Regions from separate parts of the Variovorax sp. GrIS 2.14 genome, predicted to be linked through region 2. Evidence: predicted binding sites of a transcription regulator. Region 2 holds the regulator's gene; each other region holds the start of a gene.

Region 1 (3,271 bases), on a different contig from region 2:
CTTGCCGGTGAGTTCTGCGCCGCGTCGCGTGGCGCGCATGGCAGCGCCGATGAGTTGCTGCGACACCGCGTCGTCGCCGATGGCGGGCGAGTCTTCAAGCACCTGCAGGTTGCCCGAGATCACCGTCAGCAGGTTGTTGAAGTCGTGCGCGATGCCGCCGGTGAGCTGCCCCACGCTTTCGAGCCGCTGCGCGTGGCCGAGCGCTTCCTCGATCTGCGTACGTTGCAACACGGTGGCCAGCAAGCTCGACAGCGATTCGAGAAAGCGCACCTCTTCATCGCCGAAGCGCCTTGCGGTGCGCGAGCGCACGGACAGCACACCAATGGTGCGACCTCGGTCTGCCAGCGGCACCGTGATCTCGCAGACGAAGCCGGCAGCCAGGTAGTGCGATGGAATAGTGAAGCGCGACTCTGCTGCGTAGTCGCCCATGAGCACCGACTGGCCGCTCGACATCACATGGCCGGAGGGTGATTGGGCTTCGTTGGCGATGCGATCGCCGATCGCTTCTTCAGGCAGCAGCCCGACGCCAGCGGCAATGCGGAATTCGGCTCCATTGGGTTCGAGCAGCAGCACCTTCGCCGTTTCGACCTGAAGCGCCTCTGCAGCTATGACGGGCACCTGGTCCAGCAGAAGATGCAGATCCGCCACGTCGACAGCGTGCCTGCTGAACTGCGCCAGATGCTCGGCATAGCGCGCACGCTGCAGCGCATGCTGGACGCGCGGATAAGAAGCGACGCTGCGGATGGCGGCCACGACCAGCGGCAGCCCGTGATCGTTGAGCGGGCTGAGCGCAATTTCGACCATCACCTCGCTGCCGTCGCGCCGTTTGGCGACCAGGTCCATCTGCGTTCCCATCGGGCGCTTGCGTGGGTGCGTGGCATAGCCCTCGCGGTAAGCGGCATGGCGCGGGCGAGTCGCGTCGGGCACCAGCGTGTCGACCGACATGCCCACCAGTTCATCTGCGGTGTAGCCGAGCAGTTCGAGGGCGGTCGGGTTGGCCAGCACGATCACGCCGCGCTGGTCGACCACCAGCAGCGCATCGGGATAGGCGGCGAACAGCGTGCGGAACACGGTGCCGTCGTCGAAGCCGGGAACGACCGGCTTGCGCGGTGTATTCATGCCGACACGACGGCGGGCACGAAAAGATAGCCGGCGCCGCGCACCGACTTGACGATGCGTGGCTGGTTCGGGTCGTCGCCGAGTTTGCGGCGCAGCCGGCCGATCTGCACGTCGATGGTTCGATCGAACGGGCCACCATCGCGGCCTCGTGTTCGCTCCAGCAGGAAGTCGCGCGACAGCACGCGGCCGGTGTTTTCGGCCATGACGCGCAGCAGATCGAACTCGCCAGTGGTGAGCGGCACTTCATCGCCCTGCGCCGCGCGGAGGCGGCGCGCTGCGATGTCGAGCGTCCAGCCGGAGAAGCGAAGCATCGTGGGTGGCGCATCGGGCGCGGACGCCGCGTCGACGACCGCCACTACAGGCGCCGCCGCGGGCGCTGCAATCCGGCGCAACACAGCCCGGATGCGCGCCAGCAGTTCGCGCAGATCGAAGGGCTTGGTCACGTAATCGTCAGCGCCTATCTCCAGGCCGACCACCTTGTCGACAGCATCGCCGCGGCCAGTCACGATCACCAGTCCGCACTGCCATCGCTCTCGCACCTGCCGCGCGATGGTGATGCCGTCTTCACCCGGCAAGCCGAGGTCGAGCAACACGACCGCCGCCGGGTCTTGCCGCATCAGGTCGAGCAGGGCTCGGCCCGAATGGCGCTGGCTGACACGAAAGCCGTGGACCTGCAGATAGTTGGCCAGCAGCAGGGTGATCTCGGTTTCGTCGTCGAGAACAGCGATGTGGATGGAGGTTGAGGGCACGCACCATGTTAGATGCAAGAGAAGTCATGGAGTGCGGCGTTGGACACATTGATCGCGGATTGACCTGCATCAAGCCTTCCCGCGCTGCAGGCGCTTTCAATCGGTGCTGCGCAATGTTGCGCATCCTATGACCCTCGTCTTTTCAAACTTCATGAACACGTCCATCTCAACGTCGGCCCCGAACCGCAGGCGCAGGGCCTTTCTCGTTGGCGGCGGCATCGCGTCGTTGTCGGCCGCCGTGCTGTTGATTCGCGATGGCGGATTTCAGGGCACCGACATCTTCATCTTCGAAGAGATGCAGGTAGCAGGCGGCGCACTGGACGGTTCAGGCGATGCCGAAGCAGGTTACGTAACCCGCGGCGGCCGCATGTGGACCGAGGAGGCTTATGTCTGCTTGTGGAATGTGCTGGATTCGGTGCCGGACCGTCACGGCGCAGGGTCGCTGAAAGACGCGGTCTGGGACTTCAACGAAGCTTTGCAATCGCACGCCAACGCGCGGCTCATCGACCGGCAGCACCGCATCCTCGATGCGGCCGATCTGGGCTTCGATGCGCGCGACCGCCTCGATGTGCTGCGCCTGCTCGCCACGCCGGAGCGCATGCTCGGCGCCGAGCGTATCGAAGACTGCTTCACCGAGCACTTTTTCAACTCCAACTTCTGGGCGATGTGGCGCACAACCTTCGCCTTCCAGAACTGGCACAGCGCCGTCGAAATGCGACGCTATTTGCTCCGCTTCCTGCAGGAGCTGCCGCGCATTCACACGCTGGCCGGCGTTCGTCGCACAGCCTTGAATCAGTACGACTCGATCGTCCGACCGATGCAGGACTGGCTCGCGGGGCAAGGCGTGACGTTCCAGTTCGGAACCAAGGTCATGGACATGGATTTCGAAGACTTCGCAGAGATGACCGAGGTCGCGCGCAACACCGACGGCTTGCGCGTCACTGCCATCCATTGCAATCGCGGCGACGAGTTCTTCTTGCATCAGGTCGGGCCCGACGATGTGGTCTTTGCCACGCTCGGTTCGATGACCGCCGACACCCGCATCGGCGACAACGATCACGCGCCGGCACTGTTGCGAGACAAGCGCGACGGCGGCTGGACGCTTTGGGAAAACCTCGCGCGCAAGGTGCCGACCCTGGGCCGACCGGAGACGTTCAACGGCAACGTCGACGAGAGCAAGTGGGAGTCTTTCACCGTCACGCTGCGAAGCCCCTTGCTGGTGAAGCGCATCGAAGCGTACTCAGGCAACGGGCCGGGCACGGGCGGCCTCATGACGTTCAAGGACTCGCCGTGGTTGATGTCGATCGTCGTGCCGCACGCACCGCACTTCGCGGGTCAACCCGAGGGCGTCTACACGATATGGGGCTATGGGCTCTTCATCGACAAGAAGGGCGACTACGTCG
Region 2 (3,271 bases):
GCCAGCGACAACAGCTGCGCACCGGCGTCGCCTTCACCTTGCACGCCAGCCTGCATCGTCGCGGTCACGCCATGCGAATTCAGATAGTCCTGCAGCGAGCGCAGTTGCGACTCTGCCTCGTCGCCGTAGCAGACCGCATGCACGCGCGCCGCGCCTTGCAGCCAGGGCAGCGCGGCAGACACCGCACGGGCAGCTTCGCGAGTCTCTTTCCATGCCACCAGCACCTTGCGCCCGACCGGGCCGACCGGCCCTGTCGTGATGTAAGGCAACACCAGCGCGGGCCGGCCGCTTTCGACCAGCACGGTGGACACGAACTCGGCAGGCAGCTCGCCGTCGTAAGCGTTGTCGCCATCGCGCTGACCGAGTATCAAAAGGTCGGCATAGAGCGCGCGGCGGCCGAAGCCCCAGGGCGCATCGCTCATCGGCTCGGCCCAATGCATGTGCGGCGAGTCGCCACCGGCAGCCATGAAGGTGGCGTACGCCTTGTCGCGCGACTGCTTGTCGAGCGCCAGCATGATTGCCATGGCTTCGGCCGCACCTTCGAGGGCGGAGGGGTAGCGCACCAGCGCAGAGAGCGTGCACGGCATGCCGGTGACCTGGGCGCCGAAGGTCTCTGCCAGCTGGCGGGCAAGCTCGACGCGCGTGGCGGTGCGGGCTGAACTGTCGAGGTGAACCAGAATCGATTTAGGGGTTGTCATTGCAAATTCCTGAGTTGTCGAGGTACGAAAGAGACACCACGTATTTCAGCGGCACCACACATCGATCTGGTGGGCAAGATCGATCCAGACCGCCTGCACGGAGATGACCAGCAAAGCGACGCCGGCGAGCCGGGTTCCCCATTGCTGGCGCCATGCGCCCAAGCCGATGGCAAAGCGGTGCCACAGCCAGGGCGCGACGAGCAACGACGCACCGCTGCCGGCCGCGAACAGCACCATGATGAAAGCGCCCTGCAGCGGACCGTTGGCCAGGCTCGCCAGCATGAGCGCGGAATACAGCAGGCCGCACGGCATGGCGACCCATGCAAGACCGGTCGCGAACACGCTGGCGGCAGAGCCCGTCAAGGCGCGCAATCGCTCTGCGAGGAGACGGCCGACCCGTTGCGACCACAGCGGCTGACGCCCGGTCACGGCCAGCACCGCGCCCCAGGCCATCACGACCACGTGGAACAGCATCCAAAGGCCGCGAAGCGCGGAGACATTCACGCTGGCCCATGTCAGGCTTTGCACGGTGGCAGCGGCCAGTGCGCCTGCTGCCGCATAGCCCGCCATCCGGCCAGCTTGGAGCAGCAACGGCGCCATCGGCAAAGCAGCGGGCGTGATCGCGATGACGCCATGGCCGGGTCGAACTCCCACCCCACGCACGACACCCGCGCACGCCGCACCGCACATGGCCACGCAATGCGGACCACCCGCCAGTCCCATCAACAGCGCGGATGCGGCCAGTGCGGTTTGCATGATCAATAGCGCTGCCGAAAGAGCGTGAGCAGCGATGGTCGGCGACAGCGGTTCATGGTGCTGCGACTTTGCGTTCGATCATTCGAACGCCACTTGATCTGCATCAACGCGGACACAAAAGCCGAACGGAGAATCGAGCGCAGCAGCGCGGCGCTTTCGCTTGCTTTGCCACGCTGCACATTTCACCGCACCACCTGCCGCAAAGAGACAGCCGCAAAGAGACAGCCGCCATGACACCTCAAACCATCAAAGTCGCATGCTCCAACTGCAACCTGCGCGAACTGTGCATGCCGGTCGGCCTCAACCCGGAAGAGCTTGCGCGCATCGACGACCTGGTGGCGACGCGTCGCAAGGTGAAGCGCCGCGAAACCCTCTTTCGCAATGGCGAGCGGTTCACCTCGCTCTATGCGATTCGGACTGGCGTGTTCAAGACACGGGTGGCATCGGAAGACGGTCGCGATCAGGTCACGGGCTTCCAGATGGCCGGCGAGATCATCGGACTCGATGGCATCGTGAACGACCATCACACCTGCGACGCGGTGGCACTCGAAGACGCCGAGGTCTGCGTGATGCCGTTCGACCGCATCGAGGAGCTGTCGCGCGAGGTCACTTCACTGCAGCGCCATGTGCACCAGATCATGAGCCGCGAGATCGTGCGCGAGCACGGCGTGATGCTGCTGCTGGGCAGCATGCGTGCCGACGAGCGGTTGGCCGCTTTTCTGCTCAACCTCGTGGAACGCCTGCATGCGCGCGGCTTCTCGAAGTCCGAGCTGATGCTGCGCATGACGCGCGAAGAAATCGGCAGTTACCTCGGGCTCAAGCTGGAGACGGTGAGCCGCACCTTGTCCAAGTTCGTGGACGACCGCATCGTCGAAGTCGACATGCGGCATGTTCGGATCCTCGACGCCGATGCTTTGCGCAGGATGATCAACCCGACGGTGTGAGGCGCTAGCGCGGCGGCGGCGACGGCATATCCTGCACCGGCGTCGTGGTGTGGTTGCGGCCCTTTTCGGCCGGCACCAGCGCCTTGTCGGCCACCGGCCCAGCCGACTTGCCCGCCAGCGTCCGATTGATCTCCAGGCCCTTCTGGTAGTAGTTTTCTTCGACCACCGGGTCTGCCGTGCTGATCGCGATCCAGGCCGACGTCAGGCTGCCGACCACCACCACGGCGGGCAGGCCCAGCACGAGCCAGACCAGCGGGAATTTCCACCACGGTCCGGAACCTTTGGAAGCAGGGGGAAGCGCGCTCATTTTCAAGTCTCCAGTCGGTTATCGGGGAATGAGGAACACGGCCTTTTCAGAGACCTGCGAGGCACCGTCGGCGGACCGCACGTTGAAGAAAACGGTGTGCGATCCGGGTGGTGCATCTTCTGCAGGCACTTGCAGCCGCACCGCCACCCAGCGCGACTCGGCCGGCCCGACATCGACCGCCTGGCTGGGCGTCGCCACGGCAAGACCCTTCAGTCCGCTGGCATCGATGCGGTAACGCTGCGAGCGCTCGGTCGCGTTCATGATCTGCAGCCGATAGACGTTCTCGAGCTTGCCGCCATCGGCGATACGTGCAAGCGAGGTACGGTCGCGCACCACGTCGACCTTGAGCGGCACGCGCACCACCAGGCTCGCGAGCAAGCCAACGCACAAGGCCAACAGCACGGCGCCATAGATCAGCACGCGCGGGCGAAAAACACGCCGCAGCACCTGCACCGCGCTCCAGCCACCGGCCAGCCCGTTTTGCGTGGCGTAGCGGATCAACCCGTGCGGCTGCGCCATGCGGTCCATCACCGTGTTGCAGGCGTCGACGCACAGGCCGCAGCCGA
Region 3 (3,271 bases), on a different contig from region 2:
TCCGATTTTGGTTTTCGATCTATTGAAGTATAGTATATACATTAATATAATGAAGAGAACCGATTGACCTGCTGTCCGCTCAACATACTGCTGCACTGACGCTCCATGAAACGCCCGAAAACCGTCATCGATCCCGAAGTCCTCCGCCATGCAGCGGACGAGGCTGTCAGCGCCCTCAAGCTGCTGGCCAACGTCGAGCGCATGCTGCTGCTGTGCCAGCTTGCGCAAGGCGAGATGTGCGTCAGTGAACTCGAAGAACATCTGGAGATCCGTCAACCAACGCTTTCACAGCAGCTCGGTGTTCTGCGCACAGAGGGGGTCGTCAGCACGCGCCGTCAGGGCAAGAACATTTTCTACAGCGTCGCCGATCCAAACCTGCTCGAGATCCTGGCCGTGCTCTACCGGCTCTACTGTCCCAAGGAACAATGATGTCCATCGCCTGGAATGAATTCACCCCCTGGTCCGCCTTGGCCGGTGGGATGCTCATAGGTCTGGCCGCGGCGATGTTCGTGCTGCTGAACGGCCGCATCGCCGGTATCAGTGGCGTCATCGGCGGGCTGTTCAAGCCGAACAAGGGCGACCTGGCCTGGCGTGCCGCATTCGTGCTGGGCCTCGTGGGTGCGCCCTGGGTCTATGAGTTGCTCGCGGCGCTTCCCCAACCCCGAATCGATGCGTCTTTTGGTGCTTTGGTGATCGCCGGCCTGCTGGTGGGTGTGGGCACTCGGTACGGGTCGGGTTGCACCAGTGGACATGGCGTGTGCGGGTTGGCGCGTTTGTCCCCGAGATCGATGGTCGCCACTGGGGCCTTCATGGTCGCTGGCTTCGCGACCGTGTTCATCATTCGTCATTGGCTTGGCAACTGAGGAGACATTGAATGACCGTTTTTACATCGTTGCTGGCCGGCCTCGTCTTCGGACTTGGCCTCATCGTGTCTGGCATGGCTAATCCGGCCAAGGTGCTGGGCTTCCTGGACCTGGGTGGCGCCTGGGACCCTTCGCTGGCCTTTGTGATGGCGGGCGCGATTGCCGTCGGAGCGCTGGCGTTCGCGCTGGCCAGGAAGCGCACCGTGTCATTCCTCGGTGCGCCGATGAAGTTGCCCACGTCGCGGGACATCGACAGTCGTCTGCTGATCGGCAGCGTCGTATTCGGTATCGGATGGGGTGTCGCCGGTTTCTGCCCCGGGCCCGGTCTGGTCGCACTGGGAATGGGCGAGGTCAAGGCGCTTGTCTTCGTAGCGGCGATGCTCGTGGGCATGGGCGCCTTCGAACTGCTCGAGCGTCGCAAGCAGCCTGCCGGCGTTCGACCCACCTGAGTCAAAGCGATGTCCGCCGTCCTCGCCTGGCTGAGTACTCTGGTGACCATCGCAGTGTTGATGGCGTACGAGACGGTGCTCATGGTCGCGCAGCGACGCCGCCCCGAGCGCATGGCACGCAGCGCGCATGCGGCGCTGCGGGAAGACTGGTTCATTGCCGTGTCGCAGAACCCTGGCTCGGAGATTCTCGCGGTGCAGACGCTGCGAAACTCGCTGATGTCGGCGACCATGACGGCATCGACAGCGATGCTTGGATTGATCGGCACTGTCACTCTTGCTGCACCCTCACTGCATGCGAGTCTGGATGAAGCGGCGATGCTGCCGAGCCTGACTCCGAAGCTGGTGCTCGAGCTCCTGTTGCTTGCGTTGCTGTTCGCCTCACTGGTGTGCTCGGCAATGGCTGTTCGCTACTACAACCATGTGGGTTTCATCAGCGGCATGCCGGTGGAGTCCGCATTGCGCAAGCGCTGGAATCAGGCCGGCATCGCCTACGTGCGTCGCGCCGGCTTGTTGTATAGCTGGGGTCTGCGTCACCTTATATTGGTAGCCCCGATCCTTGCTTGCCTGCTCCACCCCTTCGCAGGGCCGGTCGCGGCGACCGTTGTAGTCCTCGTCCTGGTCCGATTCGACAAGGTAGCCGCCAGCGGATCGCCCAACTCCACGGCGTATTTGGGAACCCGTTCCAGCTGATCGACAGCCGCTCAGTTGGGCGGTACCTGCGAGAACTCTTCAAACCCGGCGATGGCATGGGCTGCCTGCGTCAGCGAAGGGCCACCGCCCATGATTAGCCTTGCCGATGGTGCCGAGTACGCTTGCCGCGATCAAGCCCGGGCCAATTGCGATTCGCATGATGCGGTCAGCGGTGCCGACGTTAGGCTTCATTTATTGTTCCTTTGCACAATCAACACCATGGCGCAGCGAGCTGGACTGGCATGTGATGTGGATCAATAAACCAGGCTGTCGGATGGCCGCGTCGAACTTCAGAGGCCGACAAGGCCCAAGTTTCAGCCCGCACGATCTATTTGGGAGCGGGTTTTTCTTTGGCCGGGAAGTTGCCTTGCGCCGATGAACTGCACACCCCTTTGACAACGTCGGTCCCTTCGGCCTGCCTGCATGCAGGCAAGTTCTGAGAAGATTGCCTATGGCTTATCGATTGCATTACTGGCCGACCATTCAGGGCCGCGGTGAATTCGTGCGACTGGCGCTCGAAGCTGCCGGCGCCGAGTACGTCGACGTCGCGCGTCAATCGCCTGCGAAGGGTGGTGGTGAAGCGGCGCTGGGGCGCAGCCTGCAAGATCCGAAGAATCCGCGCGCATCGTTCGCGCCGCCGTTCCTTGTCGATGGCGAAGTTGTGGTCGGGCAAACCGCCGCCATCCTTCTATACCTCGGGTCGCGGCTCGGCCTCGCGGGCGCGGGCGAGGTCGATGGGCTGTGGACGCATCAGTTGCAATTGACCATCGCCGACGCGGTGGCCGAGGCGCACGACACGCACCATCCGATCTCGGTCGATGCCTATTACGAAGACCAGCGTGCTGCCGCCTTGGAGCGTGCCAAGGCCTTTCGGGAAGAGCGCATGCCGAAGTTCCTGGGATGGTTCGAGCAGATCTTGCAACGCAATCCGGCTGGCGATCTGCATTTGGTTGGCAGTGCGCTCACCTACGCGGACCTGTCGCTGTTCCAGTTGGTCGCCGGTCTGCGCTATGCGTTTCCCAAAGCCACTGCACGCGTTCTGGCCGACACGCCTCTCGTTTCCAAGCTTCACGGCAATGTGAGTCGCCGCGAGCGGGTGCACGCCTATCTGCAGAGTCCGCGCCGCATCGCCTTCAACGAAGAGGGCATCTTCAGGCACTACGCGGAACTTGACGGCTAATCGCTCGGCTCGTCGTCGAGATCGCTGTTCGTGTGGTGGTCGCCATCACGCCTGCTCCCGTCCTTGCGGATGCGCAGCGCAGTGTCGTA

What was found. Region 2 encodes FNR, which switches genes on or off when oxygen is low (the NO sensors DNR and NnrR bind a similar motif). Its sites were predicted from a motif close to TTGATNNNNATCAA; they were not measured.
Region 1: a site for FNR is predicted at 1,928-1,941, ahead of RCH10_RS15485 (oleate hydratase). Genes of this name have one in related genera too.
Region 3: a site for FNR is predicted at 2,247-2,260, ahead of RCH10_RS10905 (DUF2892 domain-containing protein). Genes of this name have one in related genera too.

Annotation. Positions count from the first base shown of each region.
Region 1 covers NZ_JBJXIA010000008.1:255,908-259,178, reverse strand. The annotation lists gene RCH10_RS15495 (PAS domain S-box protein) at 1-1,119, opposite strand, end outside; gene RCH10_RS15490 (winged helix-turn-helix domain-containing protein) at 1,116-1,868, opposite strand; gene RCH10_RS15485 (oleate hydratase) at 2,020-3,271, shown strand, end outside.
Region 2 covers NZ_JBJXIA010000006.1:223,522-226,792, forward strand. The annotation lists gene RCH10_RS12655 (universal stress protein) at 1-698, opposite strand, end outside; gene RCH10_RS12660 (sulfite exporter TauE/SafE family protein) at 744-1,454, opposite strand; gene fnr (fumarate/nitrate reduction transcriptional regulator Fnr) at 1,685-2,398, shown strand; gene RCH10_RS12670 (FixH family protein) at 2,403-2,705, opposite strand; gene ccoG (cytochrome c oxidase accessory protein CcoG) at 2,724-3,271, opposite strand, start outside.
Region 3 covers NZ_JBJXIA010000005.1:184,962-188,232, forward strand. The annotation lists gene RCH10_RS10885 (metalloregulator ArsR/SmtB family transcription factor) at 106-429, shown strand; gene RCH10_RS10890 (YeeE/YedE family protein) at 429-863, shown strand; gene RCH10_RS10895 (DUF6691 family protein) at 875-1,312, shown strand; gene RCH10_RS10900 (DUF599 domain-containing protein) at 1,322-2,002, shown strand; gene RCH10_RS10905 (DUF2892 domain-containing protein) at 2,042-2,194, opposite strand; gene RCH10_RS10910 (glutathione S-transferase) at 2,454-3,182, shown strand; gene rsmI (16S rRNA (cytidine(1402)-2'-O)-methyltransferase) at 3,179-3,271, opposite strand, start outside.